Regions from separate parts of the Citrobacter sp. MNAZ 1397 genome, predicted to be linked through region 1. Evidence: predicted binding sites of a transcription regulator. Region 1 holds the regulator's gene; each other region holds the start of a gene.

Evidence for each region. The regulator PurR, encoded in region 1, represses purine synthesis genes. The targets are predictions, from matches to a motif close to CANGCAAACGTTTGCNTG.
Region 2: the regulator PurR is predicted to act here: its motif matches at 1,948-1,965, upstream of purL (phosphoribosylformylglycinamidine synthase).
Region 3: the regulator PurR is predicted to act here: its motif matches at 1,417-1,434, upstream of gcvT (glycine cleavage system aminomethyltransferase GcvT).

What each region holds. Positions count from the first base shown of each region.
Region 1 covers NZ_JAKIVH010000001.1:1,048,515-1,051,795, reverse strand. The annotation lists gene L2097_RS04830 (MFS transporter) at 1-289, opposite strand, end outside; gene cydH (cytochrome bd-I oxidase subunit CydH) at 456-545, opposite strand; gene purR (HTH-type transcriptional repressor PurR) at 844-1,869, shown strand; gene punR (DNA-binding transcriptional activator PunR) at 1,886-2,797, opposite strand; gene punC (purine nucleoside transporter PunC) at 2,910-3,281, shown strand, end outside.
Region 2 covers NZ_JAKIVH010000001.1:42,620-45,900, forward strand. The annotation lists partial or broken gene tadA (tRNA adenosine(34) deaminase TadA) at 1-231, shown strand, start outside; gene mltF (membrane-bound lytic murein transglycosylase MltF) at 224-1,783, opposite strand; gene purL (phosphoribosylformylglycinamidine synthase) at 2,040-3,281, shown strand, end outside.
Region 3 covers NZ_JAKIVH010000004.1:32,506-35,786, reverse strand. The annotation lists gene ubiI (FAD-dependent 2-octaprenylphenol hydroxylase) at 1-1,102, shown strand, start outside; gene gcvT (glycine cleavage system aminomethyltransferase GcvT) at 1,524-2,618, shown strand; gene gcvH (glycine cleavage system protein GcvH) at 2,644-3,033, shown strand; gene gcvP (aminomethyl-transferring glycine dehydrogenase) at 3,158-3,281, shown strand, end outside.

The DNA of each region.
Region 1 (3,281 bases):
TTAATGTTGTGTAATCAGGTGAAAGCGCCGACAGTACGTTCCCGAGGGTAAAAATCGCCATCAGAAATACCAGCGCATTACGTCGCCCCCGATGTGAAAGCAGCAACGTCATTAACGGTGCGCCAACCATGACGCCAATGGCATAGGCGCTAATAAGCATACCCGCTGCCGGGATCGAGACATCCACGCCCTGGGCGATAACGGGGAGTAACCCCATGGGTGAAAATTCGGTCGTACCGATGCCGAAAGCGCCAATCGCCAGGGCAAGCAGTGGGAAATTGATCTTCATAAATAGACTCCGGAATTGCCGTGTCGACGCGCGACACCGTCACAGAAGTCAAAAGTATGACATTAATCACAAAAAACAGAAGTTAGCGAAATGGGAAAAGACTATTGCCAATTTGATGACAATCGGGGAGAGAGACGGGGGAAAGAGGGCTCTCCCCCGGGATAAATCAATGCAGTGCGGCAGTCAGTCCGCCAGCAACAATCAGAGCAAGTACAATTACGGTAGTTACTAAAGAAAACTTCAGGTCGGTGCTCATCAATTTTTCTCCTTATTAATTCCCACACAAAAAGTGATGTAACGCATTTTTGCACAAATAAACGTAAAAATCTTGCAGGATTTAGAGTGATACACGTTTTAGCACTTCCCCTTTTGGCCAAGATCAGACAAAATTCGACGCTAAATTTATTAGCGTACCGGCCATTGACTCCCCTCCTGACGTCCAGTGTCTTTTTCCCGGCGTATTGCAATCCCTTCTATGGGTACAGGGTGATGGAAGGCAAACGTTTACCTTATGTATTATCAGGAGTTTACGATATGGTCTGGAGTAAGATCTGATGGCAACGATTAAAGACGTAGCGAAGCGAGCAAACGTTTCCACCACAACCGTATCACATGTAATTAACAAGACGCGTTTCGTTGCAGAAGAGACGCGTAACGCGGTCTGGGCAGCGATTAAAGAGTTACACTACTCTCCCAGCGCGGTTGCCCGCAGTTTGAAAGTTAATCACACCAAATCTATTGGCTTGCTGGCGACCAGTAGCGAAGCGGCTTATTTCGCCGAGATCATTGAAGCAGTCGAGAAAAATTGTTTCCAGAAAGGCTACACCCTTATTCTCGGCAATGCCTGGAACAACCTGGAAAAACAGCGCGCCTATCTGTCCATGATGGCGCAAAAACGTGTCGATGGCCTGCTGGTCATGTGTTCTGAATATCCGGAATCGCTACTCAGCATGCTGGAAGAGTATCGCCACATTCCTATGGTGGTAATGGACTGGGGTGAAGCAAAAGCCGATTTTACCGATACGGTAATCGATAACGCCTTTGCCGGCGGCTATATGGCTGGTCGTTACCTGATTGAACGGGGCCATCGCGAGATTGGCGTTATCCCTGGGCCATTAGAGCGCAACACGGGCGCGGGTCGTCTTAGCGGCTTTATGAAAGCGATGGAAGAGGCCCACATCACCGTACCGGAAAGCTGGATTGTGCAGGGTGATTTTGAGCCGGAGTCTGGCTATCGTGCAATGCAACAGATATTGACCCAGTCTTCTCGCCCGACCGCGGTATTCTGCGGTGGTGACATTATGGCGATGGGCGCGTTGTGCGCGGCCGATGAAATGGGTCTGCGCGTGCCGCAGGATATTTCGGTGATCGGTTATGATAATGTGCGCAATTCACGTTTCTTTACCCCTTCACTGACGACTATCCACCAACCGAAAGACTCGCTGGGTGAAACCGCGTTTAACATGCTGTTGGACCGCATAGTAAACAAGCGTGAAGAGTCGCAGTCTATTGAAGTGCATCCACGCCTGATTGAACGCCGCTCGGTTGCCGACGGTCCTTTCCGCGACTATCGCCGTTGATCCTGCCGGGAGCAGTTCATTCCTGCTCCCGCAGCCATTCCCTGTTCAGCGTTTCGCTGTCGCCCAGATAATCCAGTAACCAGCTCAGCGCCGGTGAAGCGTCATTCTGCTGCCAGGTCAGACAACAGGCGGCGTCCGGGAAAGGATTTTCGAGTGCCAGCGCAACCCACTCACCGCGATCAATCCACGGTCGGGCGAAATGCGCAGGCACCATCCCGATACACAGCCCGGCAGACAAGCAGGCCGCAGATGATTCCCAGTCAGGCGCGACGACCCGCTTCTGATTATCCAAAAGCCAGGTGATGCGTTTAGGCAGCGAACGGGAGGTATCTTCGCGTACCAGAGATGGCCAGTTCCGTAACGTATCATCACTGAGCGGCGATGCCATCGCCGCCAGCGGATGATGGCGAGCGACCACGCATTTCCAGCTCAACATGCCCATATCGCGAAAGGTATAACGACCCCCGACCGGGATCGCCTGGGTTGCGCCGATAGCCAGTTCAACACGTCCATCGGCCAGGGCATCCCACACACCGTTAAACACCTCCTGGGAAACCAGCAGTTCGACATCGCTAAAATGGCGATAGAAATCGACAATCATCTGCCGCGTACGTTCCGGTTTAACGATGTTATCAACGGCGATGGATAACTGCCCCCGCCAGCCGTTGGCAATTTGCTGACACTGTTGACGGGTGATCTGCATTTTTTTGATAACAGAACGACCCTCTTTCAAAAACCACACGCCAGCGGGCGTCAATTCGACATCCCGATGACGTCGTTCAAACAACGGCACCGCCAGCCACTCTTCAAGTTGACGTACGGTATAGCTGACCGCAGAAGGCACACGATGTAACTCCTGCGCCGCACCGCTAAAGCTGCCATTTCGGGCCACGGCATCAACCACTTCAAGGGAATATTCTGACCACATAATCTGCCTGCAAAAATTTTGAAACCACCGGACAAATATTAGCGTTTCACAAGCTGACTTGCACTCCTTAGACTCTGGAGCCCTGTTTACCTGCCACAAAAAGAGATCTGCCATGCAACCTGGAAAAGGATTTTTAGTCTGGCTCGCGGGCTTAAGCGTACTGGGCTTTCTGGCCACCGATATGTACCTGCCGGCGTTCGCCGACATTCAGCAAGATTTAAATACGTCTGCCGCCGCGGTCAGCGCGACGCTGAGCCTGTTCCTTGCCGGCTTTGCCGTTGCCCAACTGGTATGGGGTCCGCTGTCGGATCGCTATGGTCGTAAACCTGTTTTGCTCAGCGGACTGGCCATTTTCGCCGTCGGCTGCCTCGGCATGCTGTGGGTGCAGAACGCAGTATGGTTGCTGGTGCTGCGTTTTATCCAGGCCGTCGGCGTTTGTGCGGCTGCCGTGACCTGGCAGGCACTGGTGACGGATCATTATCCG
Region 2 (3,281 bases), 1.0 Mb from region 1:
GGAGCGATGGTGCATAGCCGTATCGGGCAGCTTGTATTCGGCGCGCGCGATGCAAAAACGGGGGCTGCAGGTTCACTGATGGATGTGTTGCATCACCCGGGCATGAATCATCGGGTGGAGATTGTCGAAGGGGTTTTACGCGATGAGTGCGCCGGGATGCTAAGCGATTTTTTCCGTCAGCGTCGGCTGGAGAAAAAGGCTCAGAAAAAAGGGGCTGAGCCGCTTATTTAGCCGCGCCGGGCACCTGCACCACCAGTTTATCCGGCACCGTCAGCGGATTGCGGGGGAAGGCCTCGCCTGGCGTAAAGGAACTAAAGGGCATGATACCGTAAGGCGCACGATTAAATTCGTCCGTCGCCACCGCCGGATACCCCTGCGCCAGCTGTGATTTCTTCGCCGCCTCTTTCTCTTTTTCCAGCAAATAGCCTACCAGGCTGATTTCGTATTTACGTATGTTTTCCACGTAAGCATAAGCTTCATGCCCACGCGCATAGCCATAGGTGAGTTTGCTGTAATAGGGCTTCTGACTCAGCAACGGCAAGCGCTGCTTTACATCTGCCCAGCTATCCGGGTTGCCTTTTGTTTTCACCGTGAGCGAACGGGCGTCCAGCATGTGCGCATAACCCATGTTGTAAGCAGCCAGCGCAAACCAGATACGTTCGTCCTGCGGGACACTCTCCGGTACTTTATCCATCATGTCCTGCAGATAGCGCGCACCGCCGCTGATACTTTGCTCGGCATCCGTGCGGTCGCTCAGGCCGAGACTTTGTGCGGTATTGCGGGTCAGCATCATCAGACCGCGTACGCCGGTGGGGGAGGTCGCCTGTGTATCCCAATGGGATTCCTGGTATGAAATCGCGGCCAGCAGGCGCCAGTCAATATCCTGCGCATATTTCGTAAACAGCGGCTGGAGATCGGGCAGAACGCTGTCCACTGCGCGTAAGAAGGTGCGCGTGTCGACGTAATCAAAATCATCGCCATGGCCGAGGTATTTCTCTTCCAGTCGTGCCAGCGTCCCGTCTTCGTTAATGTTATTGAAGAAGTCGAGCATGGCCGCCGACAGCGTATTGTCGTCGTCGCGGCGGCTGAACCAGGTAACCGGCTGTTCATCGCTGATATCGAGGGCAACGGCCAGTTCCGGGTGAACGCGCTGGAACAGACTCACAGCGACCGAATCGGCTACGGTATAGCTGAGTTTGCCGTCCACCACCTCTTCAAGCAGATTGTTGGTGCCGGCCTTGTCGTCCACCTTCCAGCTCAGATCCGGGAACTTCTTCTCTTTAAGTTCGCGCAAATCGTTGATCGCCACATGTCCGGGCGCGATGGTGAGTTGGCTGTCATTGACGGTGGCCAGGCTGCGTGGGCGGTAACTACCGACGCGGTAAACCAGTTGCTGCGATACCCAGTAGTAAACCGGGCCCGGCTGGTAGTTTTTGAGGCGCTCGTTGTTATAGACAAGGCCGGCAGCCAGCATATCGGCATTGCCGTGATCGAGGTCGTCAAAAATCTGGCTGATATTCTGGCGTACGGTCACTTTCAGTTTAACGCCGAGATAGCTGGCGAACTGTTGGGCGAGCTCGTAATCAAGCCCGTAAGGCTTATTATCTATACTGGCATACGTCAAAGGGGACGCAATAGTGCTTATGCGAAGTTCGCCCCGCGCCTTGATGGCCGCAACGCGGTTGTCGGCTTTGCCGAACCAGGGGATAGAAGGCCACAGGGCCGCTGCCAGCAGCAGGGTGACGATGCCGATAAGCAGATAATTAATCTTAAATTTTTTCAATTAGTTAATTCTCTGCGCCGTGCGATGCCTCAATAAATAGCCGCCATGAATACAAGGATGTTTATCGGTCGTTGAGCGGCATTTTGCGCAACAAAACGCCAGTTGGCAACTAATTAGCGAAGCCGCTACGTTTTACTGCTAAATGGCACACATGATTTTATTTCGACGCAAACGGTTTCGTCACCGCTCAGGATTCTCTATAATGACGCCCGTTTTCCCCCTGATGCACACTTAAAGCTTCGAAGACGAGAGACTTATGATGGAAATTCTGCGTGGTTCGCCTGCACTGTCCGCATTTCGTATCAACAAACTGCTGGCGCGTTTTCAGGCAGCCCGGCTCCCGGTGAGCAATATTTACGCTGAGTATGTCCATTTTGCCGATGTGAAGGATCGGCTGAACGAGGAAGAGCTCACGCGGCTGCAACGCCTGCTGAAATATGGTCCGAACTTAAGCAGCCATACCCCGTCCGGAAAATTACTTCTCGTTACGCCCCGTCCTGGCACCATCTCTCCCTGGTCTTCTAAAGCAACGGATATCGCGCATAACTGCGACCTTGGCAAAATCAATCGCCTGGAGCGCGGTGTAGCGTACTACGTTGACGCTCCGACGCTGACCGAAGCGCAATGGACAAGCGTGGCGGCTGAGCTGCATGACCGCATGATGGAGACCGTATTTACCGCCGAAGCGGATGCGGCACGTCTGTTTGAGCATCATCAGCCTGCGCCGGTGCAAAGTGTGGATCTGCTGGGTGAAGGGCGTCAGGCGCTGATCGACGCTAACGTGCGTCTCGGTCTGGCACTGGCGGAAGACGAAATTGATTATCTTCAGGATGCGTTTAGCCGCCTTGGCCGTAACCCGAATGATATCGAACTTTATATGTTTGCTCAGGCGAACTCTGAACACTGCCGTCATAAAATCTTCAACGCCGACTGGGTGATTGACGGCGAACAGCAGCCAAAATCGCTGTTCAAAATGATTAAAAATACCTTCGAGAAAACGCCGGACTATGTGCTGTCTGCCTATAAAGACAACGCCGCGGTGATGGAAGGCTCTGAGGTCGGGCGTTTCTTCGCTGACCACGAGACGGGGCGCTATGACTTCCACCAGGAAGCGGCGCACATTCTGATGAAAGTGGAAACCCACAACCACCCGACGGCGATTTCGCCGTGGCCGGGCGCGGCAACGGGTTCCGGTGGTGAGATTCGTGATGAAGGGGCGACCGGGCGCGGCGCGAAGCCAAAAGCGGGTCTGGTAGGCTTCTCCGTTTCTAACCTGCGTATTCCGGGCTTTGAACAGCCCTGGGAAGAAGATTTCGGTAAGCCGGAGCGTATTGTTTCCGCGCTGGATATCATGACCGAAGGTCCGCTGGGTGGCGCGGCATTTAACAACGAATTCGGCCGTCCGGCGCTGACCGGTTATTTCCGTACCTACGAAGAGAAAGTGAACAGCCACAACGGTGAAGAGCTGCGTGGCTACCACAAACCGATCATGCTGGCA
Region 3 (3,281 bases), on a different contig from region 1:
GCATGCGCCCGCCCCCCTGGAAGAGGATGCCCCTGCGCAACTGCGTGTCTCGGCGATCAATGCCGCAAGCGAAAAACTGCTGACGCGCCTTGGCGTCTGGTCGTCGATTGTTGCCCATCGCGCCAGCTGTTATCACGGCATGGAAGTGTGGGATAAAGACAGCTTTGGCCGGATTGCTTTTGACGATCAGAGCATGGGTTATAGCCATCTCGGTCATATTATTGAAAACAGCGTTATCCATCAGGCGTTGTGGAACAAAGCCCATCAGTGTTCGGATGTGTCAATCCTTGCCCCAGCGGAGCTGCAGCAGGTGGCCTGGGGTGAAAACGAAGCGTTTCTTACCCTCAAGGATGGCGGCATGCTTACCGCCCGACTGGTCGTCGGTGCTGATGGCGCCAACTCATGGTTACGCAACAAAGCCGATATCCCGCTGACCTTCTGGGACTACAACCATCATGCGCTGGTGGCGACTATCCGTACCGATGAGCCACATCAGGCTATCGCGCGGCAGGTTTTCCACGATGAAAGCATCCTTGCGTTTCTGCCGTTGGCCGACCCGCACTTGTGTTCCATTGTCTGGTCGCTGCCGCCTGAACGGGCAGAGCAAATGCAGCAGGCAGACGCAGAGGCATTCAATCAGGCGCTGTGCGTTGCGTTTGATAACCGCCTTGGGTTGTGCCGTGTGGAAAGCGAGCGGCAGGTTTATCCGCTGACCGGACGCTACGCGCGTCATTTTGCCGGGCATCGCCTGGCATTGATGGGCGACGCGGCGCACACCATTCATCCCCTTGCCGGGCAGGGCGTTAACCTGGGCTTTATGGATGCGGCCGAACTGGTGAGTGAACTCAAGCGGCTGCACGGTCAGGGCAAAGATATTGGTCAGCATATGTATCTGCGTCGTTACGAACGCAGCCGTAAACACAGTGCCGCACTGATGCTGGCCGGAATGCAGGGTTTCCGCGAATTGTTTTCCGGTACCCACCCGGCGAAAAAGCTGTTCCGTGACATTGGACTGAAACTGGCGGATACATTGCCAGGGGTTAAACCTCAGTTGCTTCGCCAGGCGATGGGGCTGAATGACCTCCCACAGTGGTTGCGTTAACTGCGTCACACTTTCCCTTCCCCCCGGCGGGAAGGGAGACCCTTCCTCATTTGAAAAATTCTAATTTCACCTCATTTTTCAGATTAGTTTTTCTCATCTCTTGTTTTTTCTCTGTCGGGAAAATTATCTCTTTTGTAGTGGTAAATATCGCTTAATGCGATAGTTTCCCGACCGGAGTGATTCTTTATGCGCCATTTTGCGCTCAGCACTGGTTTAATATTCTGTAGGGGGTTTTGCTAAAAATGGTCATAAGCTAATGTGATGACCCATTTTCTCTTATGGTTAAGTGCCCCTTTCGGTGATAAGTTCAGGCGAAAGTGAACGTTTGCGTCGGCGACCGGGATCGGAGTCGGCGTCTTGTCATGCGGTGAATTTTTCGCCGCTGAAAACGTGAAAGCCCCGCTTACTCGACGAGGAAAAGATGGCCCAGCAGACTCCTTTATATGAACAACACACGCTGTGCGGCGCACGCATGGTGGATTTCCATGGCTGGATGATGCCGTTGCATTACGGCTCGCAAATTGATGAACACCACGCGGTACGTACTGATGCGGGCATGTTTGATGTGTCGCACATGACAATTGTCGATTTACGCGGCAGCCGTACCCGGGAATTCTTGCGCTATCTGCTGGCAAATGACGTAGCGAAGCTCACCAAACCCGGCAAGGCGCTATACTCCGGAATGCTGAATGCGTCGGGCGGCGTCATTGATGACCTCATCGTCTACTACTTCACCGACGATTTCTTCCGCCTCGTTGTAAACTCCGCCACCCGCGAAAAAGACCTCTCCTGGATTACCCAACACGCTGAACCTTTTGCCATTGACATCACCGTTCGTGACGATCTGTCGTTGATTGCGGTTCAGGGGCCAAACGCGCAGGCCAAAGCCGCTACCCTTTTCACGGACGAACAGCGTCAGGCAGTAGAAGGCATGAAGCCGTTCTTTGGCGTTGAATCTGGTGATCTGTTTATCGCGACCACAGGCTATACCGGCGAAGCGGGTTATGAAATCGCGCTGCCGAACGAACAGGCTGCGGATTTCTGGCAAAAACTGGTGAAAGCAGGCGTCAGGCCTTGTGGCCTCGGCGCGCGCGATACGCTGCGTCTTGAAGCGGGCATGAACTTGTACGGTCAGGAGATGGATGAGGGCGTTTCGCCGCTCGCAGCCAATATGGGCTGGACCATTGCCTGGGAACCAGCGGAGCGTAATTTTATTGGCCGCGAAGCGCTCGAGTTACAACGTGAGAAAGGTACCGAACACCTGGTCGGTCTGATCATGACAGAGAAAGGTGTGCTGCGTAACGAATTGCCGGTGCGGTTCACCGATGTCCACGGTAACGCGCAAGAAGGCGTGATCACCAGCGGCACTTTCTCCCCGACGCTGGGCTACAGTATTGCACTGGCGCGTGTGCCTGCGGGCATTGGCGATACGGCAATCGTTCAGATCCGTAACCGTGAAATGCCGGTAAAAGTGACGAAACCTATTTTTGTACGCGCTGGCAAAGCCGTCGCGTGATTCATTCTTATTTGGAGAGTTAGTGATGAGCAACGTACCTGCAGAATTGAAATACAGCAAAGAACACGAGTGGCTGCGTAAAGAAGCGGATGGCACCTACACCGTCGGTATCACTGAACATGCGCAGGAATTGTTGGGTGACATGGTGTTTGTTGACCTGCCAGAAGTGGGCGCAACCGTTGCTGCTGGCGATGATTGCGCCGTCGCCGAATCAGTAAAAGCGGCTTCCGATATTTATGCCCCGATCAGCGGTGAAATCGTTGCTGTCAACGAGACTCTGGGCGATGCGCCGGAGCAGGTTAACAGCGAGCCTTATGGCGAAGGCTGGATTTTCAAAATCAAAGCCAGTGATGAAGCAGAAGTTGATGCGCTGCTGAGTGCGACAGAATACGAAGCACTGTTAGAAGACGAGTAATTGTTAATCCCCCTCTCCCTTTGGGAGAGGGCAGGGGTGAGGGTGCCAAGCTTCCCCTCACCCTAACCCTCTCCCGGAGGGAGAGGGAACTTATATTCACCGCACGTTTCAGGAACCATCGCTCATGACACAGACTTTAAGCCAGCTTGAAAACCGTGGCGCTTTCATTGAACGTCACATTGGGCCGGATGCTCAGCAACAGCAGGAGATGCTGAAAACGGTTGGCGCGGATTCATTAAATGCACTGA